DNA from 4 places in the Bifidobacterium intestinale genome. Region 1 is predicted to be linked to each of the others. Evidence: riboswitches for the same ligand, from Rfam matches in the RefSeq annotation. Region 1 holds a riboswitch; each other region holds the start of a gene.

Region 1 (7,389 bases):
CGATGAGCACGCCGATGAAACGGGTGGTGCCGCCGGCTGTCAGCATCGGGGCATACACGAACTGCACGAACGGACCGACGAGCGCTGCGATGGCGGAGACGAAGATCACGAGCTTACGCTTGATGCCCAGCTGATCCTGGATGGCGCCGTAAGCGAACATGATGACCAGGGTTGCCAGGGAGTTGATGGAGTAAATCTGGCCCTGCTCGGCGGAGGTCATGCCCAGACCGTGGGTCGGGTCGGTAAGCCAGCGGGAGAAGAAGGACCACCAGATGCCCCACGAGCAGAAGAACATGAAGATGCCGAAGGAGCTCTGCAGGTAGGAAGGATTCTTCCACGCAGATCGAGTGTTGTTTGTCATGTTGTTGTTGTTTCTCTATTTCTCTTTGTTTATGCCGCTGCCGTGCAGCATCTCGGTTGTGTGCCGATACTGTGTTGTGCCGTCATCCGCCCGGCTGCCATGCCAAGTGGATGAACATGGTTAAATAATAATACATCAAACGATTGACGTCAATCGATTGACGTCAATAATTCCAACGTTTTTCAGAAGCCTTGAAATTAAGTCGAAACTGGGTGTAAAAAAGAAGGCCTTTCGGCGTGTCGTAACAGACATGTCGAAAGACCTTCTTGCATGATCTCAAATCAAGGAAATCAGCTTCGGACTGAACCCTTTTCTATCAGCGCGCAATGAATTTTCGCGGGGATCGGCGAATCCAACGGTGGTAGGGTAGCGGTGGTGCTCGGCCAGAATGAGCAGTCGACGGGCTTGCGTTCGATCAGCGAAATCAGCTTGCAGGCGGCCCAATAACCCATCTCATAGTGGGGCAGCTCCACTGTAGTCAACTGCGGTTCCAGCGTTTCGGCAAACACGCGGTGGTTGTCGACGCCAACGATGGAAATATCCTTGCCGACAGTCAGTCCACGGCGTGCCGCGCATTCGTACACATACCACGCGCGCGCATCGTTGAAGCAGAAGAAACCGTCGGGATTGCGTTCGTCGAACAGCTTGTCGACGGCACGCAACGCCGGGCCATTATTGAGTACATTGCATACCAACGAAGGATCGTAGGTAAAACCGGAATCCTGCAACGCTGCCTGATATCCGGCAAAACGACCATCCTGCGCAATCATGTTTTCCGAACATCCGATATAGGCGATCCTCTCGCAATCGGCTTGAATCAGCCGTTTTGTGGCATCGTAGGCGATTTGGAATTCGTCTGGCTCGATGCTGGGGATCTGGTTGTCGGCATCGGTGGCATCCACCATCACCACCGGATAATCGTCGAGGGATGCGGGCACGGTTGCAATGCGGTTCGACATCTTCGAATAGAAGAAACCATCCACGCCATACCGTTTCAATGTGGCGATTTCATTCTCTTCGCTTGCCTTGCCATCGGTGCTGACCGTGATGATCATATACCCGTAGGTGCTTGCCGCATCCTGCGCACCCAGAATGATGCCGCCTGCATACGGGGTGGTGGCGACTTCCTCGCTGATGAAGCCGAGAATTCGTGTGCGGCAAGTGCGTAGGCTGCGCGCCAGAGGATTGACCGTGTAGCCGAGTTCGTCAGCCTTCTCACGTATGAGTGCGGCCAACGGGGCTTTCACACGTCCCTCATCTCTGCCGTTAAGTACCAAGGAAACGGTGGAAATGGACACCCCTGCCGCTTCGGCAATTTCCTTCATCGTAGTCATGATCGCTACACTATACCTGAATCAATAAGAAAAGCGCGCCATTTCTTATAGATGACGCGCTTTTCGATTTTTTTTTTACGACGATATAACAGTCTATTGCCGGATTTATTCCGACAGGATTTCATCCACAAGCGCCTGCTTGGCGTGAATCTGACCTTCGAAACCCGGACGAATATCGAGACGGATCACCACGTCGGTGCGATAGCCTTGGCCAGCCAGCTTCAGGGTGGCGTCACGAATCACCTTGAGCACGTCGTCGATATCGCCTTCGATGTTGGTGAACATGGCGTTGGTTTCGCTCGGCAATCCGGATTGGCGGATCACGTCGACCGCCTGCGCCACGTACGTGGACTTTTCAGGGCTTGCTCCAGCGGGGGAAATGGCGACTGCGGCAAGCGTGTTGATATACGGCTTGCCTGTTTCCGGATTGATCGGCACTTCCTGCTTTTCCGCATTGCGATCAAGGGTCATGTTCGTTCCTTTCGTTGCGTTCCTATCGACTTGATATGGCTTGGATTGGATGGTGCGAATTTGGCTGTCAGCGCCATTTCCAAGCGTGATCCATCGGTCCGGATCCGTGACCGAGGTCAAGCTGTGCCTCCAGGGCTCCCGTCAGATACAGTTTTGCCCTGTCGACGGCTTCCGGCAATGTTTCGCCAAGCGCCAGATGCGACGCGATCGCCGAAGACAGCGTGCATCCGGTGCCATGCGTGTTCGGATTGTTGATACGACGCGCGCGGAACCAAGTGACTTTACCGTTCGGCTCAACGAGCACATCACTGGCATCCTGCGTACCATGACCGCCCTTGACGAGCACCGCGCAGCCGAAATGGCCGGCGAGCATATGGCCTGCAGTCACCATGTCGTTCTCGCTGGAGATGCTCTCGCCATTCTCGTAGTCGATCGCGTCGGCACCCTGTTCGACGGCCAGCTCGCACAGCGCCTGGGTTTCCGGCATATTCGGCGTGATGACGGTGGCCAGCGGGAACAGCTTGGAAGTCAGTGCCGCAATCGCGTCATCTTCGATAAGCTTCGCGCCGGACGTTGCCACCATTACCGGATCAAGCACAATATTCGTGGCACCATGCGCAATCAGACGGTCGGCGATCACGTTGATGAGCTCCACGCTCGACACCATGCCAATCTTCACGGCGACCGGCGGAATATCTTCAAATACTGCGTCGATTTGCGCGGCGAGCATTTCCGGAGGAGTGTTCGTGACCATAGTCACGCCTGTGGTGTTCTGCGCGGTCAGTGCAGCGATGGCGGTCATGCCGAACACGCCATTGGCGATCATGGTTTTCAAATCCGCCTGAATGCCGGCACCACCGGAGGAATCCGATCCCGCGATGCTCAATACCGGTGGCAATGTGCTGGTCATGAATGACTCCTTACTTGCTCTTGCTTACTTGTGATCTGAAGTTTTGAAATACTCCGCATACGCAATTGCCGAACCCTGCATAACATGCCGCATAGTGTGCAGGGTTCGGCAAAGTCTAGTCGACGATGATTTCGGAGGCGGCGACTTCCTCGGCTGTGACGTTCCAAAGCGCGTCAAGCAGCGCTACTTGGAAGGACCCCGGGCCTGAAGATTTCGCTTCGGCGATTTCGGAAGCCCTGTTGTACAGCAGTGAAGCGGAAATCGCAGCTACCAACGGTTCCGCTACGGCCAAGTATGTTGCGGTAACGCCGCCAAGTGAGCAGCCGGCGCCGGTGATCTTCGTCATCATCGCGCTGCCGCCTGGCAGACGGAACACATGCTCGCCGTTGGTCACCAGATCGACCGCTCCGGAAACGGCCACCGCACCAGCACCGGTGGGGGAGTGTTTGGCAAGATGACGAGCCACTCGTTTGGCTGCGTCAACAGCTGCATCGACCTCGTCCACAGCCTCCGCGCCTGCCGGACGCGTGCCGGGAACGGTGGAATCGTTTTGTGCAAGACCCCACATCGCATCGAGTGCGATGATCTCGCTCGCATTGCCGCGCACGATGGTCGGCGGATAGGTGCGGAACGATTCGAGAACGGCGGTACGGGTTTTTCCGATGCCCGCGGCGACCGGGTCAAGCACCCACGTCTTGCCGTTCTTGTGTAGTTTGTAGGCGATTTCCGGCAGCGCATCTTTGAAGAACGGCAGCAACGTGCCCACATTGATGTAGTTCGATCCTGCGATTTCCGCGGTGTCGATTACATCGTCCGGTAGAAAGCTCATGGCGGCAGTGCCTCCGGCGGCAAGCTGCGCGTTGGCCACAAGATTCATCGTGACGAAATTGGTGAACGACTGCGCCAAAGGCGTGGTCGTTCGTACGTTGTTGACTGCCTGTGCAATCTGTTCACGCAACGTTGCCGAAAACGAGTTATCGCTCATTGTCTGCTCCCTACGTTGGTCCTAACCAACAGGTTCAAAGGGTCAGGCATTCGCCTATCTCAGCTCCCACTTTCGTCGGAAGCCCCCCTGCATGTACATAACGTATCCAACCTATACAAAGGCCCTGACACTGTACTACTGACGTGGATGCCTTGCTCGAGGTGATTCACATCTGTGGTTATGATCCAGCTTAAACAGCAGATAATTACATAGTTATTGTTGTTTAGATTCTGCTAAACCATGGATATGTAAATATGTGTATGGGGTTTGTACGGAGGCTTCTCGCTTATATATGGCAGTCCTCTCCGAAGAAAAGCCATATCGGGGGTGTGAAAATGGCCGGTTTGACTATTTGACCTACCATATATAAGCGAGAAACCTCATGTCGAGATGTGGAATCTGCCATACGCAGGCGAGATACGACCCAATTGGGTGGCGTTCTGTCACCGCGTGAAGGTAGGCTTTGCGCTTGTAAAGACCCCAAACCGTTCAAACCAGAAGGTGCATTGTGGCTGTATCCAAACTCGATGAAGTCGTATCCCTCGCCAAGCGTCGTGGCTTTGTTTTCCCCGCCGGTGAAATCTACGGTGGAACCCGTTCCGCGTGGGATTACGGTCCGCTCGGCGTTGCGCTGAAAGACAATATCAAGCGCGAATGGTGGCGTTCCATGGTCGTCACCCGTGGCGACGTGGTGGGCGTTGACACGTCCATTATTCTTCCGCCGGCTGTGTGGGTGGCTTCCGGCCACGTGTCCGTGTTCAACGATCCGCTGATCGAATGCCTCAACTGCCACAAGCGCCACCGTGCGGATAAGCTTGAGGAATCCTATGCCGAAAAGCATGGCGACAAGCTGCCGGAAAACGGTCTCAAGGATATTGTGTGCCCGGATTGTGGCACCCGTGGCAACTGGACTGAACCGCGCGACTTCAACATGATGCTGCGCACCCACCTCGGACCGGTCGAAGACGAGAATTCGCTGCACTACCTGCGTCCGGAAACCGCGCAGGGCATTTTCGTGGACTTCAAGAACGTGATGACCTCTTCTCGTTCCAAGCCGCCGTTCGGCATCGCCAACATGGGCAAGTCCTTCCGTAATGAAATCACCCCGGGCAACTTCATCTTCCGTACCCGCGAGTTCGAACAGATGGAAATGGAATTCTTCGTGGCTCCGGGTACCGATGAGGAATGGCACCAGTACTGGATCGACGCACGCACCCAGTGGTACATCGATCTTGGCGTGAAACCGGAGAACCTGCGCCACTATGAGCATCCGAAGGAGAAGCTGGCCCACTATTCGAAGCGTACCGTCGACATTGAATACAAGTTCGGCTTCCAAGGATCCGATTGGGGTGAACTCGAAGGTGTGGCCAACCGTACTGACTTCGACCTTTCTGCACATGCCAAGCATTCCGGCGAGGACCTGAGCTACTTCAACCAGGCCACCGGCGAAAAGTACGTGCCGTACGTCATCGAGCCGGCCGCAGGCCTGACCCGCTCTCTCATGGCCTTCCTTGTTGATGCTTACGACGTTGACGAGGCGCCGAACACCAAGGGCGGCGTCGACAAGCGTACCGTGCTTCGTCTTGATCCGCGCCTGGCTCCGGTCAAGGCCGCAGTGCTGCCGTTGAGCAAGAAGCCGGAGCTGCAGACCGTGGCACATGATCTGGCAGCCGACCTGCGTCAGCACGATTGGATGATCGACTACGACGAGGCCGGTGCGATCGGTCGTCGCTACCGTCGCGAAGACGAAATCGGCACCCCGCTGTGCATCACCGTCGACTTCGATACGCTCGACGATCAGGCCGTCACCATTCGTGAACGTGACACCATGCAGCAGGAGCGCGTCGCACTCGACAAGGTGGCCGATTACGTGTCTGCACGCATTGGCGAGAAGCATGTGCGCTACCCGCAGGTACCGGTCGAGATGGGCGGCGAGGCTTGGCCTGAGTCCGTCAAGATCGCCGAAGCCGGTGGCTTGTACTAAAACTGGTTACTGGTTACCATAGCGTTCTTATGCCAGATAGCATTGTGACTGCTTACGAGGAATCCGACGTGCTCGACCCGCGTACCGACGCGGTGAGGCCGTCGGTTCCTCCGGTTATTAAGCCTGTTGATTTAGGGTCGGTGCATGTTGAGACGCCGGTGGTGCTTTCGCCTATGGCGGGAGTGACCAACTGGCCGTTCCGCGTGATTTGCGAAAGCTACGGGCCTGACGGTCTGTACGTAGCTGAAATGATCACCGCGCGCGCGTTGGTTGCCCGCAATCCCAAAGCATTGCGGTTGTGTCATTTCGCTCCAAGCGAGAAGATTCGCTCGCTGCAACTGTATGGCGTGAATCCAGCAATCGTGGAACAGGCTGCGAAAATCGTCATCGACGAAAACATGGCCGACCACGTCGATCTGAATTTCGGATGCCCCGTACCCAAAGTGACCAGGCGTGGCGGCGGTTCGGCGTTGCCGTGGAAGACGGATCTGTTCCGTGAGATTATCCAACGCGTGGTCAAGGTCTGTGATGCGGCCAATGTGCCTGTTACGGCGAAGATTCGTGTCGGCATCGACCACGAGCATGAGACGTTCCTTGAAGCCGGGCATATCGCGCAGGAGGAAGGTTGCAGGGCCGTTACCCTGCATGCGCGTACCACCGCCGAATATTACGGTGGGCATTCCGACTGGAGCAGAATCGGTGAACTGGTCGAAGCGCTAGATATTCCAGTGTTCGGCAACGGTGACATTTGGGGTGCGAACGATGCGCTTGCCATGGTTGCCGAAACCGGTTGCGCTGGTGTTGCGATCGGCCGTGGCTGTCAAGGCAGGCCGTGGCTGTTTGCCGATATCAAGAACGCGTTCGCCGGCAGCGACAAGCGTGTCGACCCTACATTGGGAGACGTGTGCCGTGTGGTTGAACGCCATGCGGAACTGTTGACCGAATTTTATGATGGCGACGAGCAGATGGCCGTGCATGATCTGCGTAAGCATATCGCGTGGTATCTCAAGGGATTCCCCGTTGGAGGCTCCACCCGTCGCGCTTTCATGGAATGTGAAAATCTTGAGGATGTCAGAACCGAAATAGGCAAGCTGGATCCCGACACCCGTTTCCCCGAACGAGTGGTCGACAAGCCAAGGGGGCGCGTGCGCTTCGCAAAGAAAGTGCATTTGCCTTACGGATGGTTGGAATCACGGGAAACGACGCATGATGAACGTCAGGCGCTGTTCGGCGATGATCCTATGGATGCCAGTTATTGAACATGACATGCTGATGTGGTTAAATCGTGTGGGGCGCCGAAAGAGGGTACATCTGAGGCGAAATGAACACGTTAGCAATAAAAAG
Region 2 (7,389 bases), on a different contig from region 1:
GTGTCAAGCACTCGTTGCGGCACAGTCATGGCAGCCTCCTTGCAGTCATTCACACTCGTTGCGATTATATACGAACTCAACGCAACTCATGCCGTGATTCCGCATGCCTTTCGCAATCCTCTGCACAATCATCGTCTGCGGCTAGCGAAATATTTCGCATGTTCGGCGGTGTGACCGTAAGTGCCATTGAACTCCCAATCACCACATCAAAACATCGCCAGTTAACCTGTTGCAGCCTTGGCTTCCGACACGATCAGCGGGCAGCCAAAATTTGCCAACGTGATTTGGTAAGGATATTCACATGCTCGACACGCACCTCATGCATAAGAGGCACCGACACCTCATCGCACGTGTGATGATAGACAAAACCAACCTTTTCCTGCACCCGCTTCGACTTCAGATTGCCATCATAATAACCGCACCAAATCGCACTCATACCAAGATCAACAAAACCATGACGGATAATCTCCCTAGCTGCCTCCGGCATATAACCCCTCCCCCAGAAAGGCTTGCCCAACCAGTAACCCAACTCACACTCATCATCACGATCCGTCATACCCGTATGACCATTAAGCTTTAACTCAATCGAGCCAATGGGGTTATTGCTGCCGCGCTCGCAAATCGCGCAGCATTCCTTGCCATTGAGCACATGACGAATCGTATTGAGACTTTCTTCTTTCGATCGGTGTGCGGGCCAGCCCGCGATAGGTCCGATATCCGGATCTTTCGCATAGACGTACAAGCTTTCCGCATCTGTTTCAGTCCAAGCCCTCAATGTCAGCCGTTCCGTCTCCAACATGTAGTCAACCTCTTTCATACGCAATGCATTGAACTGAGGTATAGCTTAGCCTGCAAGGAGAGTTTTGCCATGAGATGCGCGGTGGGGCGTGATACGGATGAAGACGATGCATGCGAAAGTGACGACGGGTCTGACTCACCTATGGGCTTCGGCGAAAGGCTACGTCCAGTGCAGGGCGTAGGTTCGTAGCCAACACCTAAAGCAGGGGGGCTCCTCAACGGAGCTGAGATAGGCGAATGCCTGACCCTTTGAACCTGTTGGTTAACACCATCGTAGGGAGCGAAGAATGAGCGTCATCGTGCACACGCATTTCCAGCGTCAATCGGCATCCGTAAAAGTCAACGCAACAGACGCGTCGGCAAAACAACCTGCATCGCGAAATCATCAAGCGTAATTTCGCTTTCTATCCCGTGTATCCAAGAATACGAGGCATGTCAGCGTATCCATTTACTGACGGAATCAAATTTTCCCAACCCAAAACAGCATAATCAAGGGGGAATCATGAACAATTATCCGTATGCGTCGATGCGAGACAGCTTCGACCTGAGCGCCTATTTTGTGGTAGGCCCACAGGATTGCAAAGGTCGACCGATCACCGACGTCATCGATGACGCATTGCGCGGGGGCGCAAGCTTTATCCAACTGCGCGCCAAAGACGCCGACGCGAAGGACCTTACCGACATGGCGCGTGATATCGCGCAAATCATCGAAGACAACAACAAGTCAGATTCCGTGGCATTCGTGATCGACGACCGCGTGGATGTGGTCTGGCAGGCCCGCAGCAAAGGCATCAAGGTTGACGGCGTGCACATCGGACAGACCGATATGGAACCGCGTGAAGCCCGCACGCTGCTCGGCGAAGACGCCATCGTGGGATTGTCGGCGGAGACAGAAAGCCTGGTCAGACTCATCAACGAATTGCCCAATGGCTGCATCGACTATATCGGTGCGGCGCCGCTGCATGTTTCCGTCACCAAGCCGGAAGCGTCCGTAGGCGGCAATGACGGTTCCGGTCGCACGCTTGACAAAGAGCAGATCAACACCATTTGTTCAGCCAGTGGTTTTCCGGTAGTGGTAGGCGGTGGCGTGACCGCAGATGATATGGAAATGCTGGCGCGTTCAAAGGCGGCAGGCTGGTTCGTGGTGTCCGCGATTGCAGGAGCCGATGATCCGGAAGCCACAACCCGCGATATGGTAACGCGTTGGAAAGCCGTACGTGGCGACACGAAGCACGGATACGCACCGCGCATGAAAGCCCAGAACACAGCGGAAATCAGCCCTAGCAACGCAGCCGACGGCGCATCCGGTGAAAAGAAGTTCACCAATGCGAAGGAAGCCAAGGCCGCATCCAAGCTCGCCAAGCAGCAGCGCGTCGACATTGCCGCACGCGATTCCAAACAGCGCGACAAAGCGCATATCCGCAAAACCACGCCGGTACATTTCGAAAACGAATTCGGCTCCTACGATCTGGAAGTGCCATACACCGAAATCAAACTGTCTGACACTCCTGGCGTCGGACCGAACGCGCCATTCAAGGACTACAACACCGAAGGACCGAAATGCGATCCGAAAGAGGGACTCGCTCCCCTGCGTTTGGATTGGATTCTTGACCGCGGTGACGTCGAAGAATACGAGGGACGTCGACGCAATCTGGAAGATGACGGCAAACGCGCCATCAAGCGTGGCAAGGCTTCCAAGGAATGGCGCGGCCGCCAGCATAAGCCGATGAAGGCCAAGGATCATCCGGTGACGCAAATGTGGTACGCGCGCCACAACATCATCACGCCGGAAATGCGCTATGTAGCGGAACGCGAGCATTGCAGCGTGGAACTGGTGCGCAGCGAACTGGCCGCAGGACGTGCCGTCATGCCTTGCAATATCAACCATCCTGAGGCTGAGCCCATGATCATCGGCTCGAAGTTCCTTACCAAGCTCAACGCCAATATGGGCAATTCGGCGGTCACTTCGTCTATTGACGAGGAGGTGGAGAAGCTCACGTGGGCCACCAAGTGGGGTGCTGACACCGTAATGGATCTGTCTACCGGCAACGACATTCACACTACGCGTGAATGGATTCTACGCAACTCCCCCGTGCCGATCGGCACCGTGCCAATGTATCAGGCACTCGAAAAGGTGGAGGATGACGCTTCCAAGCTCAGCTGGGAACTGTTCCGCGACACGGTGATCGAGCAGTGCGAGCAGGGTGTGGACTATATGACGATTCATGCCGGTGTGCTGCTGCGTTTCGTGCCATTGACGGCGAACCGCATGACGGGCATCGTTTCGCGTGGCGGTTCGATTATGGCTGAATGGTGTTTGCAGCATCATCAGGAAAGCTTCCTGTATACGCATTTCGACGAATTGTGTGAAATCTTCGCCAAATACGATGTGGCGTTCTCACTGGGTGATGGACTTCGTCCGGGATCGCTTGCCGATGCGAACGATGCGGCACAGTTCGCCGAACTGATGACTTTGGGCGAGCTTACCCAGCGCGCATGGGAACACGACGTGCAGGTGATGATCGAAGGACCTGGCCATATTCCGTTCGACACCGTGCGCATGAACATCGAAATGGAGAAGGCGATCTGCAAGGATGCGCCGTTCTATACGCTTGGACCGCTCACCACTGACACCGCTCCCGGCTACGACCACATCACGTCGGCGATCGGCGGTGTGGAAATCGCCCGCTATGGCACTGCAATGCTGTGTTATGTGACGCCGAAGGAACATCTTGGATTGCCGAACAAGGACGATGTGAAGCAAGGTGTGATCGCATACAAGATCGCCTGCCATGCGGCTGATATCGCCAAGCATCATCCGCATGCCATCGACCGTGACAATGCCATAAGCAAGGCACGCTTCGAATTCCGTTGGCTTGACCAGTTCAACCTGAGCTACGATCCGGACACCGCCATCGCGTTCCATGATGATACTTTGCCGGCCGAGCCTGCGAAAATGGCGCATTTCTGTTCGATGTGCGGTCCGAAGTTCTGCTCCATGGCCATCAGTCAGAATATTCGCAAAAAGTTCGGCAATGCCGAATCACAAGAGAAGCTTGTGGCCGACGCACAAACCATTGCCGCCGGCATGCAGGAAATGAGCGAGCGTTTCCGCGAACAGGGAGGCCATCTGTATCAGTAGGCTGATCAGCAAGCCGAATCGGTAAGGCTGAACGGTAATCGGTTGCAATAAGCGGGATTGTCAGCTTTTTAAGAAGGCCGGCAATCCCGCTTATTCGATTATTGACATTGACATGCTGCCGGCACTGTTGTTGATTCGCTGCGGTCGGCAGTCCACTATCCAGACAAGAGGGTATAAGCACTCCCCCACGGTCAGCACATGGCTCTAACCTGAGTTTATGACTCTTCTTCAGCTGAAATATATTGTGAAAATCGTGGAATGCGGTTCCATGAACGAAGCCTCGCACGAATTATACGTGTCACAGCCCGCGTTGAGCTCGTCTGTGAAGGAACTCGAAAACGAGCTTGGCATCGAAATCTTCACCCGCTCGTCGCAAGGCATCGCCTTGACCGTGGACGGAGCGGAATTCCTCACCTACGCGCGCCAGGTGCTCGATCAGGCGTCACTGCTCGAAGAACGTTACAAGAACGCGAAGCCACGCAAGCAGCTGTGCTCCGTGTCCACACAGCATTACATATTCGCCGTCGAAGCGTTCGTGGAAATGATCAACTCCATCAAATCCGACGAATACGAGTTCACCATTCGTGAGACGCGCACCAAAGACATCATCAACCAAGTGGCGAACATGCTTTCCGAAATCGGCATCATCTACCTGTCCGATTTCAATAAAGACGTGATCGGCAAGATGTTGCGTGAAAAGCATTTGGAATTCCATCCACTGTTCCGTGCTCCATTGCATGTGTTCATTTCGCGCAACAATCCGCTGGCTGGCAAGAAAAAAGTCACGATGGACGACTTGAAGCCGTTCCCGTTCATCCAGTACGAGCAGGGCGAGGAAGGCAGCTTCTTCTTCGCCGAAGAGGCGGTCTGGCCGGAATACTCCCCCAAGCAGATCAACGTGACCGACCGTGCGACGATTCTGAACTTCATCATCGGTCTGAACGGCTACACCGTGTGCACCGGCATTGACAACGGCGATCTCAACAATGAGAAAATCGTGACCGTGCCGCTTGACACCGATGAGACCATGTTGGTCGGCTGGATCACGAACGAGCGCGCGAAGCTGTCGAAGGCCGCGGAAAACTATTTGGAGAAGCTCAAGTCGGTGGTGACCGACCATGGATACAATCTTATCGACTGAATGCACTGATCGACCGGATGCACTCTGATATGAGATATGAAAAGTGCCTCACACCGATGCTTTCGATTGGTGCGAGGCACTTTTTTATGTGCTCGACTATAGGATTCGCCTATACGATTCACCTATAGAATTCAGGCGCCATACTGCTCCAGATAGGCGTCGGCAGCAGCCTTGATCTCGTCGGTCACGTACGCGGTACCGTCAGCGGTTTCGATATGCTGTCCGGCCTCGAAGATCTCACGCACGTTGGCGATGGCGAACACCGGGAAGCCGAACTCTGCTTCGACGGCCTTCACCGCGGACGTGTCGGAATTCTTGGTCTTTTCCATACGATCCACGGAAAGCACCAAGCCGACAACCTCAACATTCGCTTCGGCCTTGAGCTTGGGAATGACCTCGCGTACTGCGGTGCCTGCGGTCATCACATCGTCGACGAGCAGCACCTTCATGCCGTCGGTCAGCTGGGTGCCGACCATCATGCCGCCGTCGCCATGATCCTTCTTCTCCTTGCGGTCGAAGGTGTAGCCGACTTCCATACCGTGGTCGGAAGTCAGAGCGATCGCGGTGGAGACGCCCAGCGGAATGCCCTTGTAGGCAGGACCGAAAATGGTGTCGATGTCGTTCGGCAGATTGCCTGCTTCGATTTCCGCAGCGATCTTCTCCGCGTAGAAGGCGCCGAGCGTGGCGATCTTACGTCCGTCGTTGAATGCGCCGGCATTGATGAAATACGGTGACTTGCGGCCGGACTTAAGCGTGAACTCGCCGAATTTCAGCGCCTGTGCGTCCAGCAGGAACTTGGTAAAACGGTGGTCGAGGGATTCAGTCATGTCATGCTCCTTTGATGAATGATCGAGGTCAGCGCCAAGTTTCGCCCTTGGCAAGCTTGTCTGCGAGTTCGGGACGTGCGTCGAGCAGATCGTCAAGTTCACGGGCCACACGCAATGGTGCGGTCGGTTCGAACAGCGCGGCCGCGCCGACTTCCACGGCGTTCGCTCCGGCATACAGGTATTCGAGCGCCTTCTCGCCGGAATCGACGCCGCCGATGCCGATGATCGGAATGTCTGGCAATGCGGAACGGGTCTTCCACACGGCCACGAGACCCATCGGCAGCACGGCCGGTCCGGAAACACCGCCGGTCACATGGTCGATGATCGGCTCGCCGGTACGAATGTTGATGCGCATGCCGAGCAGCGTGTTGATCATGCTCAGCGCGTCGGCGCCGCTTTCCACGGCCGCGCGGGCAGGCACGGTGATGTCGGTGACGTTCGGCGTAAGCTTGACGATCATCTTCTTATCGGTGAGCTTGCGCAGTCGGGTGATCAGACGGCTCAATGCCACCGGATCTGTGCCGACGCTCATGCCTCCGGCTGACACATTCGGGCAGCTCACGTTGATTTCCAGCATATCTGCAGGAGAATCGTTCAGCTTGGATACGACTTCGATATAGTCGTCATCGCAGTGGCCGGCCACATTGGCGATGACCGTGGCGTTGATGGCTTTGAGCTTGGGCAGGTCGTCTTCCAGATAATGATCCACGCCCGGGTTCTGCAGTCCGACCGCGTTGATGTTGCTGGATGGGCCTTCGGCGGTACGGACGCCGGGATTGCCCTCCCACGGCACCGGAGAGACTCCCTTGGTGGTGACCGCGCCCAGTTGGCTCACATCGTAGAACCAGCGAACCGCCGCATACTGGAAGGTGCCGGAAGCCGTGGCGACCGGATTCTTCCACGGCACGCCCGCCACCTGCGTGGGATGCTTCCATTCGTACGGGCCGTACAGGTTCTCATGCTGGGTATTGTCGCTCATCTCATTCACCCCATCCCAAACGTTCGCGAGTAAAGACCGGACCGTCGGAGCAGACCTTCAAACGTCCATCCAATGTGTCGACCGTGCACAGCACGCATGTGCCATAGCCGCAGCCCATGCGCTGTTCCAAGCTCAGCTGGCATGCCATGTCACGCTTTGCAGCCCATGCGGCCACGGCCTTCATCATCGGTAGAGGACCGCAGGTCAGGATCACCGGCTTGAGCTCGCCACCAAGCAGTTCGCCTTCGATGCGATCAAGCAGGGTGATCACATTGCCTTCGCTCTCGTCGATGCTGTACACCTTGTCGGCATACTTGCCCACGTATTCGTCACCGAAATGCACGTTACGGTAGCCGAACACCGCAGTGCTGGCCGCGCCTTCGACACCGGCGATATGCTGCGCCGCGCATACGAGCGGAGGCACACCCAAGCCGCCGGCAACCAGCACATAATTGGCGGGCTCCTTGGTTTTGAACGAATTGCCGAGCGGACCCATCACACG
Region 3 (7,389 bases), on a different contig from region 1:
TGACGGCCAATATTACCTGTACATGTTCGACAATAATTTCGGCACTTCACTGACGCGTCCTGATTTTGACTGGACGGTGATTGACGGCATCTCGACCGAACTGTCTTCCGACACGGCGGAGTCGCAGTATCGCAAGTATCTGGTCGACGAGAATGCAAGCACGTATACGGAAGTGTCGTCGTTCGACGTGCCGTATTCACCGTATGTCAGTTCCGCACAGGAATTGGACAACGGCCAGATTCTCATCGATTCGGGCATGAAGGGCCTGTTCGGCCAGTACGACGAGGATGGCGATCTGTTGGTGCAGTTCCATATGACGTTGAACAGCGCATACATCTATCGTGTGTACAAGCACGATTTCTCGGGATTCTATTTCGCCTGACGCGTAGGCATTCGCGAATCTTAACGGGACTGGAATCTGAACTCCTTGTAGGGGTTTGGGTTTCTGTCCCCGTTTCGTATGTGGCGGGTTCGGCACGCCCGTAGAATGGGCAGCATGGGTTTTTTCGATTCGTTGTTCTCATCCAAGCGTCCCGAAGTGGCGCATGATGTCACGTTCACACTCGACCAGGCTGGCCACACGTATGAGGATGGCAATGTCGGTTTGAAGCCGACGTCGTTGACGATCACTCCGGAAAGCAAGCGTGTGGCCGTGATCGGGTTGAATGGTTCTGGTAAGACCACGCTATTGCAGTTGTTGGATGGCGCGTTGACAGCGACGTCCGGTTCGGTACGCATCGGCGCGAATGGCGTTGTATGCGATCCGTCGGTGAAGCGTGATCTGAAACGTATCGAGTCGATGATCGGTCGTGTTCGCCGCGAGGAGATTCCGAACAGTTATTACAAGGCGGATTCCATTCGTGAGGCGATTGATGAGCCGTTGAAGAAGCATAAGGTGCCGGAAAGCGAACGTCAGGCGATTATCGGCAATCTGTTCGCGCATTTTGATTTGGCTGCGGTCGCGCGCAAGCCTGCTTCCGCGTTGGATAGCGAGAAGCGCCATCTGCTGGCGATCGCTTCCGCATTGAGCTTCTCTCCCGCGGTGATTGTTGCCGACGAGCCGACCAAGGGTTTGGATGAGGTGGCGTCCGCGCATGTGGCGAAGGCCTTGTTCAGTTACGACAAGCAAGTGGTGTTCGCCACGCATGACACGGAACTGATCACTCGTGCGGAATATGCGATCGACCGCACACTGGTGGTCGACGACCATCAGGTTGTGTTCGACGGTGATCCACATGAGGCTGTCGCCTTTTACACAGATCTCATCCGAGCCAAATACGAGGCTTCCAAAGCCTGATTCATATTCCGATCGATCGTATTGTCCGAATGGCGTCGTTGTGCCGCTTTTGGCGTTAATTGCGGCACAACGGCACGATTCAAGCGATCATTGTGTTGACGGTGTCAAGCACCACTTGCACATTATGCCGGAATTCGTCGGATTCCGGCAGTAGCGAAATCGCAAGATAGCCGTTCGACGTCATATCAAAGAAGTAACCGGGTTGGCCTGAAATTCCATGGCGTTCGATCATGTCCAATACCAACTCGTTCTCGTCAAGTACGCTCGGCACGCGCAACAGCACGTTCCATCCGCCCTCGGCACGCAACACACTGACCATGCCGTTTTCGTCGGCGTCCAGCATGGCATGCAATGCGGTGAGATTGGCTTGCACGCGGTTTTTTATGCGCGTAGTCTGCGCTGGAGCCGTCTGCAGCATGAGGGGAATCTGTTTGGCGATGATTTCGCTCATCGGCAGATAGTCGTCGGCGATCACGTCGAGCCGGCGCTTGGCTTCTTCCACCTCTCCTGCCGGACCGGACACTTGGATCCAACCGACTTTGGCATGCGGCGCAGCCAAAGTTTTCGAAAACCCGTCCAATGCGAAAGTCAACGCACCCTTCTCCCCCGCAAGACGCGCGTTGCCGTCGAACGGTTCCAGATCGTAATCGTAGAACACTTCGTCGGCAATGATGGCCACCTCATGGTCGTGGCAAAGCCGCACGATGGCTTCACGTTCCGATGGTTTGACATATGAGCCAGTCGGATTATTGGGGTTAATGAGCACCAGTGCTCGGATACGTTCGCCTTCTTCACTTTCGAGTGCTTCGCGAAGCTCGGCCACGTCGATATACCAGGATCCGTCGAATCGCTGCTGGTATTCGATCATGTCGATGCATTCGAGTCGTGCAATCGATTCGATGAGCGGATAGCCGGGTTTCGGCGCGAGCACGGCATCGCCGGCATCGCACAGGAGCTTGATCAGCCACGAGTACGCTTCGGACGTTGAGCTCAGTATGTACAGGTCTTCGACGGCAACATCATTGCCTTGCCCTTGAAGGAATGCGGCCAGCGCTTCGCGCGCATACTGTTGGCCGCGTGGCTCGGCGCCGTATATGTCTGGCAGAAATTCCGGCGCGAGCGCATGCTTGGTTGGATTGGAGTCGTTGAGTTTGCCGAGCGTGATGCCGTTTGTTTTGGCTTCCGCTTCCGCTTTGGCGATGAAATTGGGCTCGCTGATATCGACTCTGGAGGAAAAACGCATGGTCTCCACCATACTCCTTGGGTTGCGCAAGTCGTTGCGTCAAGCAAGATGGTATGCTTTCGCCTCACAATCATTAATGAAATGGCGAGAGCCGCCCGACGATGAAATCGGACGGCTCTCGCTTATATGAAGGTTGGGAACCTTAATGGTTCACGGAATCACTTCTGCTTGGTGCTTGCGTAGTACGCGGCACCGATGATGCCAGCCTCATTGTGCAACTTGGCTGCAACGATCGGGGTCTTGATGTCGATGTACGGCAGGAACTTCTCGGACACGCGGGACACGCCGCCGCCGACGACGAACAGCTGCGGATCCAAGTAGAACTCCATCAGGGAATAGTACTTGGTCAGTCGCTTGGCCCACTTCTTGTAGCCCATATCAAGCTTTTCACGGATGGAGGATGCCGCATACTTTTCGGCGTCGCCCTTGCCCTTGAGCAGTTCCAGATGCCCAAGCTCGGTGTTCGGAATGAGTTCGCCGTTGAAGATTAGCGCGGTGCCGATACCGGTGCCCAGCGTGGTGGCGACAACCAGACCGTCCTGGCCCTTGGCTGCGCCGAACTGCTGTTCGGCAAGGCCGGCTGCGTCAGCGTCGTTCACCACGGTGACCGGACGGCCGCAAGCTTCGGAGAACACTTCGGTGACGTCCACGCCGACCCAGGACTGGTCCAGATTGGCCATGTAGCCGAGCTTCTCACCCACGTGGATCGGAGCCGGGAAGGCGATGCCAACCGGAGCGGATTCGGGAACCTCGAAATGCTCGAGCTGCTGGCGAACGATTTCACCAACGGCCTTCGGGGTGGAAACTTCCGGGGTAAGGATCTTCAGACGCGGTTCGGCAAACTCGCCCTTTTCGAGGTTAACCGGGGCTGCCTTAATGCCAGAGCCACCAATGTCAACGCCAAACGCCTGTGCAGTTTCAATCATCTTCGACCTCTCCTATCAAGGTACATAGTGGGTGTTATCGAACCGGTAAGCGCCATAGTAACTCGCCCCATGCCCCAAAACGCGCCGGAAAAGCACAAATGGTGAATACGATTGCATAATTTTTCGCAATGAAATGATTTATTCTGCAACTTTTTTTCTGCAAACGATTCGCCCCATGTCAATTCAACGCATCGACATGGGGCGAATAGTAAGAAAATGACCGTCTGAAAACGGTGCGACCCATCACTTGAGCGGCGGCATCGGCTTCCAATCCGGATCATGCAGCAGCTTGCGAGAATCCCACCAACCCTTGGCGATCTGCACCAAGCCGGTCTTCACATGCTCTCGGTCCACCATCACCAGACGGATGACTTCCTTGGCGGCGGTCAGCAGCGTACCCAGACCGAACATCAGCGGACGGTAATCGCCGAACGCCATGAAATAGCGCGCCATGTAGCCTCGGTTACGCATGATGTGGTAACGGTTCATGTCGGAGGTGGAGTTGAGCTGGCGTACGCCGGCGATATCCCAATTGCCGATTTCACGAGTGCGGCGCAGAATCACGTCGGGCACCACGATCGGGTTGGTGACTTTGCTGGCGCGATAGCCGTACATCGTGTCGTCCCAGTAGATGAAGAAACGCGGATCCGGCAAGCCGATCTGTTCGACGATGTTGCGGCGGAATAGCCCTCCTTCGAAACATAGGGTATCCATCACGCGGTAGCCGGGGCGTCCGAATGCGGCCGGAGCGATCGGATTGGGGATGCCGAGGGGAATGATGAAATCGTATTGCCAGTAGAACGGACCGCCATCATAGTCGTATCGACTGCCCTGGATCACATCATGACTGCCGGTCCACTTGGCGAGTCGTTCGATGGCTTCAGGCATCACGGCCACATCGTCGTCCATCACCCAGAACCATTCGGCTCCCAGCTCATATGCCTTCTTCACACCCGCGGAGAAGCCGCCTGCGCCGCCGAGGTTGTCGGATTGCGGCGCGTACACCACGCGACTTTCGTTGCCCGACTGGTCGGCGATGGTATTGCCCCACTGCGCGGTGACCGCTTCACGGAAATCGTCGACCATGCCTTGGGTCACGTCGCTGTGCTCGTTGTCCACGACGATGATGCGCCACGGCGCCACAGTGAGTTTTTCGATGGACTCGAACAGGGTGGCGAGCAGCTGCTGACGCTTGTACGTCACCACGACGATAGCCAGCTTTCCGATGGTGTTCTTCGCAACTTGCTTTTCAGTCATGCGTTCCATTCTTGCACTCGCCCTCAACCGAACATCGACGGCGTTCGCATCGTGCGGCACGATTCCATTCTGCGAACAGGTCCTTGCACATTTCGGGCGGCTTTGCCATAATGTACGGCGTAATGCAGGGGAACCCGTGTTTGTCGGGTTGAGATGGGCCAAGTGAGGTCTGAACCCTTTGAACCTGATGGCTAACACCAGCGTAGGGAGGCATGTCTAGTGACTGCTGTGACATCAAAAACCGATTTCGATTATGCGTTCGACGCCACCAAAGGCATCCAACGCAACAATCTTCCGCCGTTCGCGCAGCGCATGCGCAAGGCCGCTGACCTGGTTTGGGAGGAAGGCTACCAGCAGCCGTTCATCCGCGAGCTTGGCGAAGGTACACTGCAACGCGAACGTTTCGCCTTCTATCTGCTGCAGGATTTTCGTTATGTGAACGATTACGCCAGAGTGCACGCTCTGGGATTGGCTAAAACCACCGACCCTGAAATCATGGCGTTCATGCTCAAGGTGCAAAACGGCGCCCTGCAGGTGGAGACCGAAGTGCACCGTTCCTACTTGGCCAGCTATGGCATCACCGAAGAGCAGATGAACAATGTACGTCAGTCGGCCTTCGCGCGCGCCTACACGTCGAATATCCTTTCCATCGCCTACGGCAAGGACATTCTCGACATTCTTGTGGCCGTGCTGCCGTGCGCCTGGGTGTATGCGGATTATGGCTACCGTCTTGCCGCCGAGTTTGCCGACACGCTTGACGACAATCCGTACAAAAGCTGGGTCGACATGTATAAGACCGACGAATTCTGGCAGGATTCCGTATGGCTGCTCGATCATATCGAAAAGCTGGTAGCCGACGTGAGCGAGGAGCGCAAGCGCGAGCTGATTGACATTTTCGTGACCGGCGTGGAGAACGAGTACATGTTCTGGGCCAGCGCGTACGACATGCAGTACACGTGGAAGTCCGAATGGAATCAGGAGCGCTGACACCGCTCCATCGCATGTCTTCTTGACTTCCGATTGTTTATTTTCATTGCAATAGGGCGGATGCCTTCTGATTGGTTTTCAGAAAGCACCCGCCCTGTTATGTTTGGTCGCGTCAGTTTCCCGCTTTATTCGCGTACGAGACGAATATGCTCCACGTCATCGCGGTGGGAGCGGCGATAGAGCACGAAACGGTTGCCGATAACCTGTACGAGTTCCGCATTCAGTTCTTCGGCCAACCCCTCGCCTGCTTCCTTAGCCGTCAGTCCGGATCCATCGAGCACAGAGCATTTGATGAGCTCACGCTTTTCGATGGTCTCGTCCGCCTGCTTGATGGCGTTTTCGCTCAAATCGTTCTTGCCGACCTGGATGAGCGGATTGAGCTTGGTGGCCAGGCCGCGCAACTGCTTGACCTGCTTCTTGGTTAATGCCATAACTTGTTCCATTCCTATCTATGATGCTTGCTTAAGAGTAGCGTGAGGGCAGTAAAACCTTGCATATCACTCCTCCCGCGCCTTTGATGGCGTTCACACCGTTTTCGATGTTCCTGCGCGTGTTCAGACGTGCTTCTTCGGCGATTTCGTTTTCCAATGCGATCAATGGAGTGCCATGCCCGTCCGGGATGGCCAGCAGTGTCCCCGACGCGGGCATACGCGGTCCCGCCATCTTCCCCGCTGCAATTACGTCAAGCAATGCGACGCTCTCATAGCGGTACACCAGTGGATAATGCTCAGCATAGTCCAGCGATCAGAGCCAACGCGGCAATGTACGACACACCCACACCGACTACGGCGATGTCACGTTTGGCGATCCGCATGATTCGCCAGTGCGTGCGCATGATGCCTTCCTCGTAACATCGTGCGTCGAGTGCAAGGCTGAGATTATCGGCATGGCGTATCGCTCCTGCGAATACCGGAATGATAATGGCGGTCATCGCTTTGATCCGCTGCACGAATGTTCCCGTTTCAATGCTGCCGCCTCGGACTGATTGCGCATCCACAATGGCTTTCGCTTCGCTTCCCAACGTGGGCAGGAACCGCAATGCGAGGCTCATCACCAACGCGATCTCCTGCGCATGCATGCCTAATTTTGCGAAAGGTTTGAGCAACGCTTCGAATGCGTCGGTGATGGCCGTGGGCGTGGTGGTGGCAAGGAATACCGCTCCGACGATAATGACCACGACGAATCTGCAGGCGTACAGTATGGCGATACGCACACCGTCGTCGGTGATTGGAATCGGCCCGATGTTCGTAAGAACGTTGCCGGATCGGACGAAGAATATATTGAGCAGTCCGCAGAACACGAACAATGCGAGGAACACGTGAACCGATTTGAACAGTTGTTTCACGCCGATGCCTGATATCGCAACGATCATGCCGGTCAGCAGTGCGGCCACAAGCAACTGCCAGAAGGATCTGATGGCGAACGCGGAGAACATGATCGCCAACGCACTCACCATCTTCACGCGCGGGTCAAGCCGTTCCATAAAACTGCGGTTTTCACGGACGTCTCCCTTTGCACGTCCGGAGTCAATCGCGTGCGGATTCTTCGAACCTGCCGTTTCGGAAGTGCCATTGGCTTCGATATTTCGAGTAGCGACATTACCGTTTTGTCTGCGATCAAGCGCGATCACTCGATCTGCGAGCACGTCGATTTCCGTTTGTGAATGGGAAATGATGAGT
Region 4 (7,389 bases), on a different contig from region 1:
TCGGATCTGGTGGCTATGTTGAATGCAGTGCGCGATACGTGGAGCATTGCCGAGAATGCGGAAATCACCACCGAAGCGAATCCGGACACGGTGAACGCCGATTATGTGAAGGAACTCGCGGACGGCGGCTTCAACCGTATTTCCTTCGGTATGCAGTCGGCCGTGCCAAGCGTGCTGAAAACTTTGGACCGTACCCATACCCCAGCCAATGTTGCGGCAGGGGTTGCGGCCGCGAATGCCGCAGGCATGCGATCCAGCGTCGATTTGATCTACGGCGCACCGGGGGAGAGCCTTGACGATTGGAGGACTTCCGTACGCACGGCGATTGATTTAGGCGTCAACCATATTTCGGCATATGCGTTGACGGTTGCTCCGAATACGAAAATGGGCCGTCAGATCGCTGCGGGAACATTGCCCACACCCGATGACGACGATGAGGCAACCAAATATGAGATCGCCGACGATCTGTTGGGAGCGGCCGGTCTTGAATGGTACGAGATCAGCAATTGGGCACGCCCCGGCTATGAATCGCAACATAATCTTGGCTACTGGCGCAATGTCGACTGGGCCGGACTCGGACCGGGTGCGCACAGCCACTATGGCAATGTGCTGGGTGTCGAACAGTCTGCGCCGGAGGAAAAAACCGAAACAGTCAAAACTTCGGGTTTGCGCAGCTGGGATATCGCACATCCACGCATGTGGGGGCAGGCTATCAACGCCGGCGATGTGCCATGGTCGGGAAGTGAACGAATCTCCAAAGAGGAGAACCTCGAAGAAATCATCATGCTTGGTCTGCGCATGCGTGAAGGCCTTGATTTGAGCCGCCTTGGAAACACGGCTGATATGGCTCGCATCCAACCCATGGAAGACGAAGGTCTTATCGTGATCCGTGACGGACGTGTGATTCCAACCCGAACCGGACGCCTGCTCAACGACACCATCATCGAGCGTTTCTTCGACGCCTGCTCGTTGTAATGCCGATAATCCTCTGACGAATTGGTTTTAGATGGCCCATCTTGGTATGGGCGGATACAGTGTGCAGATTGAAACGGGCCTCGGATGCAGGTTGTTGCATTCGAGGCCCGATGGCATAGCGCCTCGAACGAGGCTGTCGCCGGATGTTCACAATCAGCGCATCGTGAGTCCGCCATCGACATGCAATGTCTGTCCGGTGATGAAACGCGCATCCTCACCCACCAGCATCGCTACGCCCCCTGCGATGTCGTCGGCGGTGGCGAGCCGTCCCAAAGGCGTCTGTTCGATGATATGTTCGCGAATATCTTCAGTAGTGGCGCGGCTTGAATCCGTGCCTACGGTCAGACCTGCGGCGATGGCATTCACCGTGATGCCCCACGCGCCGGCTTCCTGCGCCAGCGAGCGTGTGAGCCCGATGAGTGCGCCTTTGGCGGCTATGTAGTCGTGGTAGGGGACGATGGGGCTGTCGACGAGGTTGCTGGAGATGTTGACGATACGTCCCCATGATTGGCGTCGCATGTATGGCAGTGTGGCTGTGCAGGTGTTGTAGGTGCCTTTGAGGCATCCTTCGAGTTGGATTGCATAGTCGTTCCAGCCGGTGTTGTCGAAGGTACTGCGGTTGCGCGGGTCGAACGAGTAGTGACTGAGTGCGTTGTTGATGAGGATGTCGATGCTGCCGAAAGTGTTGGCTGTGGTTTGCGTGAGTTCGTTGACTTGGTCTAGGTCGGTCACGTCTGCCTTGCATACGATGATGCGTCCTTGCGCTGCGGCGTCGTGTTCGATATGTTGCATGGTCTGTTGCGCGCGTTCGTTGTTGCTTAGGTAGTCGATGGTCACGTTGGCGCCGAGTTGCGCGAGTCTTAGTGCGATTGCGGCGCCGATGCCTCGGCTTGCTCCGGTGACGATGGCTGTTTTGCCGGTGAGCGGTCGACTTGTGGGTTGCTGGTTCATGGGGTTTCCTTGGGATTATTCGTAGTCGATGTCGAAGGTGTCGGAATAACGGTCGGTGTTGCGTTCGATGTCGACGGCTCTGACAAGATCGAGGATGTTGAATCCGCCATCGTGGTGCCATCCGGATTTCGCACGGTTCATTTCGCCGATGGGACAGATGCGATCGATGCCGTATTCGCCCACGTGCTGCGCAAGCGTGAACAGTCTGGATGAGCTGGCGGCGATCGCGCAGGTTTGCAGCCAAACGCGATATGGTTTCAACGTTGGCAGCGCGTTTTCGAGCTGGTCCACGGCGACGAGGTTGATGGTGCGGTTGAGTGGGGTCGCCAATGAGGTGAGACTGTCGGTATTGGGGAAGTAGAGTACGGTCCAGTTGGTGCCTTGCGGCGATTCGATGACGAACGGCGCCTGTAGGTTGCTTTGGGCCACGGAACCGTCTGATGCCGGTGCCGCCATGAACAGCGCCTTCATTTCGGTTTCTGAACGCGCTCTGCGTATGGCGAGCGATTCTTCATCGGAGGGGGTGGATCTTGGATATTTGTGCTGCTGCGAGTCGAGTTCGCGGGCAAGCAGTTCGGCGGTTTGCGCGGGGGAGATGGCTCCGCCTCGTTCCACGAAGATGGTTTGCGGCGCCAAACAGCTTTGTTGGTCGTAGGTGGCCACGTCCACGGCCATGCGGTGCACGGTCTGCACATGCGTGTCCGCGCGCAATGCTTCGCGGCCAATCAGTGAGAAGCCAATGCGAGCACCATAGCTGAGGAACGGTTTGCCGGCGCCGACACGTGGACGGATGGCTTCGGTGGTGTGCGAAGAACCGTAGGCGATCACGGCGTTCGCTTCGCCGATCGCCATGTCTTCAAGTTCCACAGTGCCGCCGCGCCATGGCACCACGGCCAAAGCGTCAGCAAGATCCGGATCGATTTGCGCCAAGGAGCGCGCGAAGAGCACGGGCATCAGCGGCTCGTCGAACGAGGATTTGCCGATGATCGCGCTTTTCGTCAGCAAACTCATGGTCATGCTCCACACAGGAATGCCGGGAACATTGCTGGAGAACACGTGGAACGTCAGATCCGGTCCGTACAGGCGCGTGTATCCGCCGGACTTGTTCGGACGGTATTCATCCAGCATGCGCGGGCTCGACAGCTCATCGTCGAGAAAACGCAACAGCTCGCGTCTACGGAACATGCGCATGTAACGTTTCAACTCGATGCGCGTCATCGTCGGATCATAGCCGGTAATGGAGGGAATCAACGATTCGGCAAGCAGACGTCCCTCATAATCGGGATCCGTCCACAATGCCACAGCCTTACCGATAACATCCACAATGCGTTCGACGGAATATGCCGACAGTGCCTGCAGCCGATTACGACGTACCGTCCCGCACAAATCACGGATTATCTCCGCAGTGAGCACCGGATATCGTAACGTGACCTCACCATGATCGGTGATGATGTCGCGCGTTTCGAAATCCTGAAACACGAAACCGCGCGGCGCATGGAAAACATCGATGACGCTCATGCGTTCGCCGCCATCACCTCATCGACGGCGATGGAGCAGCCACGTGCCTCCGCACCCTTCGCACGACCATTGAGTTCGTAACCGGAAGCGGTGCGCACGCCAAGATCCTCCGTCAAAATCGCCAGGCAGGAATTCCAATTCGCCAAATCGTAATGCGCGATCACACCCTGCTTGCCGTCGGGAACAGGCATGAGGGTCGCCGGATCGAGAAACACGGAACGAACCCACGACGGCGTGGCCTTCAAATAATTCGACGAGCCATCCGTATAGTACGACAGCAGATTCTGATCGTAAATCTGTGAACTCAACTCCGTCATACCATACATGTTCACACAGTGCGTGCGCGCGACGCCGAACACTTCAGAGAACCTCGCATACAGGTCATCGACCGTCATATCGGTTTTTGTGCTCTTGAATCCACCGGTATCGAACACACGCGAATCCTTCGCCAACGCATAGGTCTTGCCCTGCTTGGCAAGATAGTCAAGCAGATACAGGTATGCGGACGAGGCACCCATCAGCATCACCGGCTCGCCATCGGCCACCGCCTGATTGAGGAATCTCTCCACGCCCGCGAAGTCCAAGCCATCCTCATGGAAGAAGAAGCCGCTGCCCTCGCTACCGCACCGCTCCACCGCACGCGTCAGATAACGGGCCAACGAACCATTATGATTCATCTCCCAAGCGGGGGAGAGCACTGCGATGCGTATACGCTCGCGGTCCGGCATGATGAAATGACGGAACGGGCCGATCATCGAAGCGTCCCACACCTCAAGATCAGGATGATAGTTGCGTCCACGCTGGCCAGGATGCGTGGTGCCGCTGGTCATAAACACGGCCTCGCACTCCGTCTCGGGAACCGAAGTGAGCGTCAGCATCTTGAACCCATCCACCGGCATCGGTGGAATATCCATCCAGCTGGACAACGTCTGCGGAGTCACCCTGCGAGACATGCAATACGCGTGATACTGCATGTTATGAGCGTACTGAAAAGCGAAAATCTGTCGTGCGAGTGCGTCGAACGCCTCATCCGGCGCGGTTTCGCATCCGTATTTTTCGATGAACTCAAGCACATCTGCCTTGACCTGCTGCGCTTCAGTGTTTAGCGACATCGATGTCATGATGCAATGTTCCTTTCCTATGTTGAATTTCGGTAACGGTTGGCCATGAATCAAGCTTGTGCCTGATCCCCGTTGTTGCCCACGCCTGTTTTGCGACGATTGATTAGATTCGGCAAATCGATCAGCAACGCTTTGAGAATCACCACGCAGAACGCGCCGACCAGAATCGAATTAGAGAAGAACACGTGAGCGCCGCCCTCAAGACCGCTCAATGCGTTCGGCAACGCGATACCCAACAGCAGTGACAAGCCGATGACTACTTGGGATCGGTCGTCCGGCTCTGCCTTGCGCAGTGTATTGAAGCCCGTACTGATCAGGCTCGCTGCAGCCGGAAGGAAAATGCCGCCGATTACAGGGGAGGGAATCAGCGACAACATCGCGCCGGCTTTCGGCACGAAACCAAGTGCCACAAACACCACACCGGCGATGATCACCGGCACGCGTGTGTGGGACTTGCCCTCATCCGTAACCTTCAGTAAAGCGACATTCTGTGGATATGCGGTAGTGGTGAAGCCACCGATCAGCGAAGAAATAGCGGAACCAGCCGCTTCGCCGGACAAACCATAACGAACCTGGCGATCCTCAAGCTTGACGCCTTGAATCTCGCTGGCCGCCTGATACACGCCAAGCGCTTCCATAATCGCAACCATATATGCGATGAAGAACGGTACAAAAACCGCAGCATCAAAATCAAAACCGCCATATGGCATGATCTGAGGAAGACCGAACCAAGGCTTGGACGCAACCCCGGAAAAATCCGCCATGCCAAACACTATGGAGAGCGAAGTGCCGACAACCAGCGCAATCAAATAGGAAAGCGCCCTGACCATGCCTTTGCCGAACTGGGAAAGCACCACCACCAACACGCAAGTCACCACAGACACGGCCAGCGTCTTCGGATCAGCGAACTCGTCATCGCCGGGAGCGCCGCCAAGAAACTCACTCAATGTGAAACTCGACAGCGAAACGCCCACCAGAAAAATAATCACGCCGGAAACCATCGGCGCAAATAGAAAACGCATCTTCTCAATCACACGAGTCAGACACAACACCAGAAAAATCAGCGAACTAACAAAAATCGACGTGCCAGCCGCAGCCAACGAACCGGCGGTACCAGCGGCAATCATCAACGCGTCAAACGCGGCAGACGGACCTTGCACAATCGGCAGACGCACCAATTTCGTGGCCTGAATCAACGTGACCAAACCGGACACGATGAAAATGGCGTTCACCATATTCGAAGACAAGGCCAACGGCAACCCAATGGCACCGGCCACAAATACCGGATCAAGCCACACATTAGACACCAACACATGCTGCAAGCCCAGCAAAACGTTCTTTGGAGTGAGCTTCTTCGAATCGGATCCGCTCTGAACGGACGGTTGCGACATGGCAGACATGCCAATTCCCTCTCTTCCTTACGGGGGCGACCAGTCTATGATCGCCGACACAGGGGAACGCATGTGCGCACTGTTCGTGACATTCCTACGCAGGCATTACCCTGATCAGGTATGAGGGTCCGGGCAAAGCCCGTCTCAGCCACATATCGACTCCCCCTGTGCTATTCGGACAGGCAACCAGCATAACGGCATGCGTCGATACTTGGATGAGTTGGCATGAGAGCCCAGTGCGTTGTGAATTCTCCACATTTCCTCAAGAAAATGTACCTTGACTTTTCTGGGTATTCGTTATATGGACACGGAAATATCCACGACACAAAGGCGCGCTATTCTAAACCGCGCATTAAAGAACCGCAAGACTTTTCTTGCCCAAAAACATTGAAGGTGGTTTCGGTGACTTTCCACACCCCGTTAGATCTCACGATCCATGATTCCCAAGGTATGTACGATCCCGGCGCCGAGCATGACGCCTGCGGCGTGGGTATGGTCACCACCCTCAACAAGCGCCCCGAACGCAAAATCGTCGACGACGCCATTGAAGTGCTCGTCAACCTCAACCACCGTGGCGCGGTCGGCGCCGAAGAAAACACCGGCGACGGCGCGGGCATCCTCATGAGCATGCCCGACGAATTCATGCGCGCCACCGCAGGCGTCGAACTACCCGAAGAAGGCCACTACGCCGCCGGCATCGCGTTCCTCGACCGAGACATCGCCACCTCCGGCCAACAAGAACAGGCCATCGCCAAAATCGTGCGCGAAGAAGGCCTCGAAGTACTCGCATGGCGCGTCGTACCCACCAACCCGGACGGACTCGGACTGCAGGCGCTCGCCAGCATGCCCGCGTTCAAGACGCTGGTCGTGGCCGACCCCGAAGGGCAGCTCGCCGGCATCGAACTGGACCGCAAGACGTTCCGCATCCGCAAGCGTGTGGAACACGAGGTGGGCATCTACTTCGCGTCCCTTTCCGCACGCACCATCACCTACAAGGGCATGCTCACCACCATGCAGCTCAAACCCTTCTTCCTGGACCTTTCCGATGAGCGCATGAAGGCGAAGATCGCCATCGTGCACTCCCGTTTCTCCACCAACACGTTCCCGAGCTGGCCGCTCGCACAGCCGTTCCGCCAGCTGGCTCACAACGGCGAGATCAACACCATCCAGGGTAACCGTAACTGGCTGTCCGCGCGAGAAGGCCGCCTGAGCTCCGAACTGCTTGGCGAATTCAAGCCGTTGCTGCCAATCGCGACCCCGGGCTACTCCGACTCCGGCACGTTCGACGAATGCCTCGAACTGCTGCACCTGTCCGGACGTTCCATGCCGCATGCCATCTCCATGATGTTGCCGCCGGCATGGGAGAAGAACGACCAGCTCGATCCCGACGTTAGGGCGTTCTACGAATACAACAACACACTGATCGAACCGTG

What was found. Region 1 has a riboswitch for thiamine pyrophosphate ahead of thiM (hydroxyethylthiazole kinase). Riboswitches for the same ligand answer to the same signal wherever they lie in the genome.
Region 2: it holds a riboswitch for thiamine pyrophosphate, as region 1 does, so the genes downstream of both, thiC (phosphomethylpyrimidine synthase ThiC) here and thiM (hydroxyethylthiazole kinase) in region 1, are expected to answer to the same signal.
Region 3: it holds a riboswitch for thiamine pyrophosphate, as region 1 does, so the genes downstream of both, tenA (thiaminase II) here and thiM (hydroxyethylthiazole kinase) in region 1, are expected to answer to the same signal.
Region 4: it holds a riboswitch for thiamine pyrophosphate, as region 1 does, so the genes downstream of both, NBH13_RS01350 (solute carrier family 23 protein) here and thiM (hydroxyethylthiazole kinase) in region 1, are expected to answer to the same signal.

Annotation. Positions count from the first base shown of each region.
Region 1 is NZ_JAMOKR010000004.1:168,119-175,507, reverse strand. It holds gene NBH13_RS06690 (MFS transporter) at 1-361, opposite strand, end outside; gene NBH13_RS06685 (LacI family DNA-binding transcriptional regulator) at 652-1,695, opposite strand; gene NBH13_RS06680 (thiamine-binding protein) at 1,801-2,166, opposite strand; gene thiD (bifunctional hydroxymethylpyrimidine kinase/phosphomethylpyrimidine kinase) at 2,234-3,076, opposite strand; gene thiM (hydroxyethylthiazole kinase) at 3,192-4,061, opposite strand; TPP riboswitch at 4,052-4,160, opposite strand; gene NBH13_RS06665 (glycine--tRNA ligase) at 4,570-6,045, shown strand; gene dusB (tRNA dihydrouridine synthase DusB) at 6,075-7,304, shown strand.
Region 2 is NZ_JAMOKR010000001.1:293,680-301,068, forward strand. It holds gene NBH13_RS01245 (sugar O-acetyltransferase) at 1-29, opposite strand, end outside; gene NBH13_RS01250 (GNAT family N-acetyltransferase) at 254-817, opposite strand; TPP riboswitch at 993-1,095, shown strand; gene thiC (phosphomethylpyrimidine synthase ThiC) at 1,298-3,940, shown strand; gene NBH13_RS01260 (LysR family transcriptional regulator) at 4,158-5,081, shown strand; gene pyrE (orotate phosphoribosyltransferase) at 5,213-5,908, opposite strand; gene NBH13_RS01270 (dihydroorotate dehydrogenase) at 5,937-6,887, opposite strand; gene NBH13_RS01275 (dihydroorotate dehydrogenase electron transfer subunit) at 6,889-7,389, opposite strand, start outside.
Region 3 is NZ_JAMOKR010000001.1:74,679-82,067, reverse strand. It holds gene NBH13_RS00295 (aryl-sulfate sulfotransferase) at 1-382, shown strand, start outside; gene NBH13_RS00290 (ATP-binding cassette domain-containing protein) at 497-1,297, shown strand; gene NBH13_RS00285 (pyridoxal phosphate-dependent aminotransferase) at 1,377-2,540, opposite strand; gene ppgK (polyphosphate--glucose phosphotransferase) at 2,699-3,466, opposite strand; gene NBH13_RS00275 (glycosyltransferase family 2 protein) at 3,710-4,723, opposite strand; TPP riboswitch at 4,840-4,950, shown strand; gene tenA (thiaminase II) at 5,036-5,710, shown strand; gene NBH13_RS00265 (YhbY family RNA-binding protein) at 5,836-6,141, opposite strand; gene NBH13_RS00260 (hypothetical protein) at 6,173-6,358, opposite strand; gene NBH13_RS00255 (energy-coupling factor transporter ATPase) at 6,438-7,389, opposite strand, start outside.
Region 4 is NZ_JAMOKR010000001.1:322,004-329,392, reverse strand. It holds gene hemW (radical SAM family heme chaperone HemW) at 1-975, shown strand, start outside; gene NBH13_RS01365 (SDR family oxidoreductase) at 1,129-1,926, opposite strand; gene NBH13_RS01360 (acyl-CoA reductase) at 1,942-3,444, opposite strand; gene NBH13_RS01355 (LuxE/PaaK family acyltransferase) at 3,441-4,556, opposite strand; gene NBH13_RS01350 (solute carrier family 23 protein) at 4,616-5,965, opposite strand; TPP riboswitch at 6,031-6,132, opposite strand; gene gltB (glutamate synthase large subunit) at 6,359-7,389, shown strand, end outside.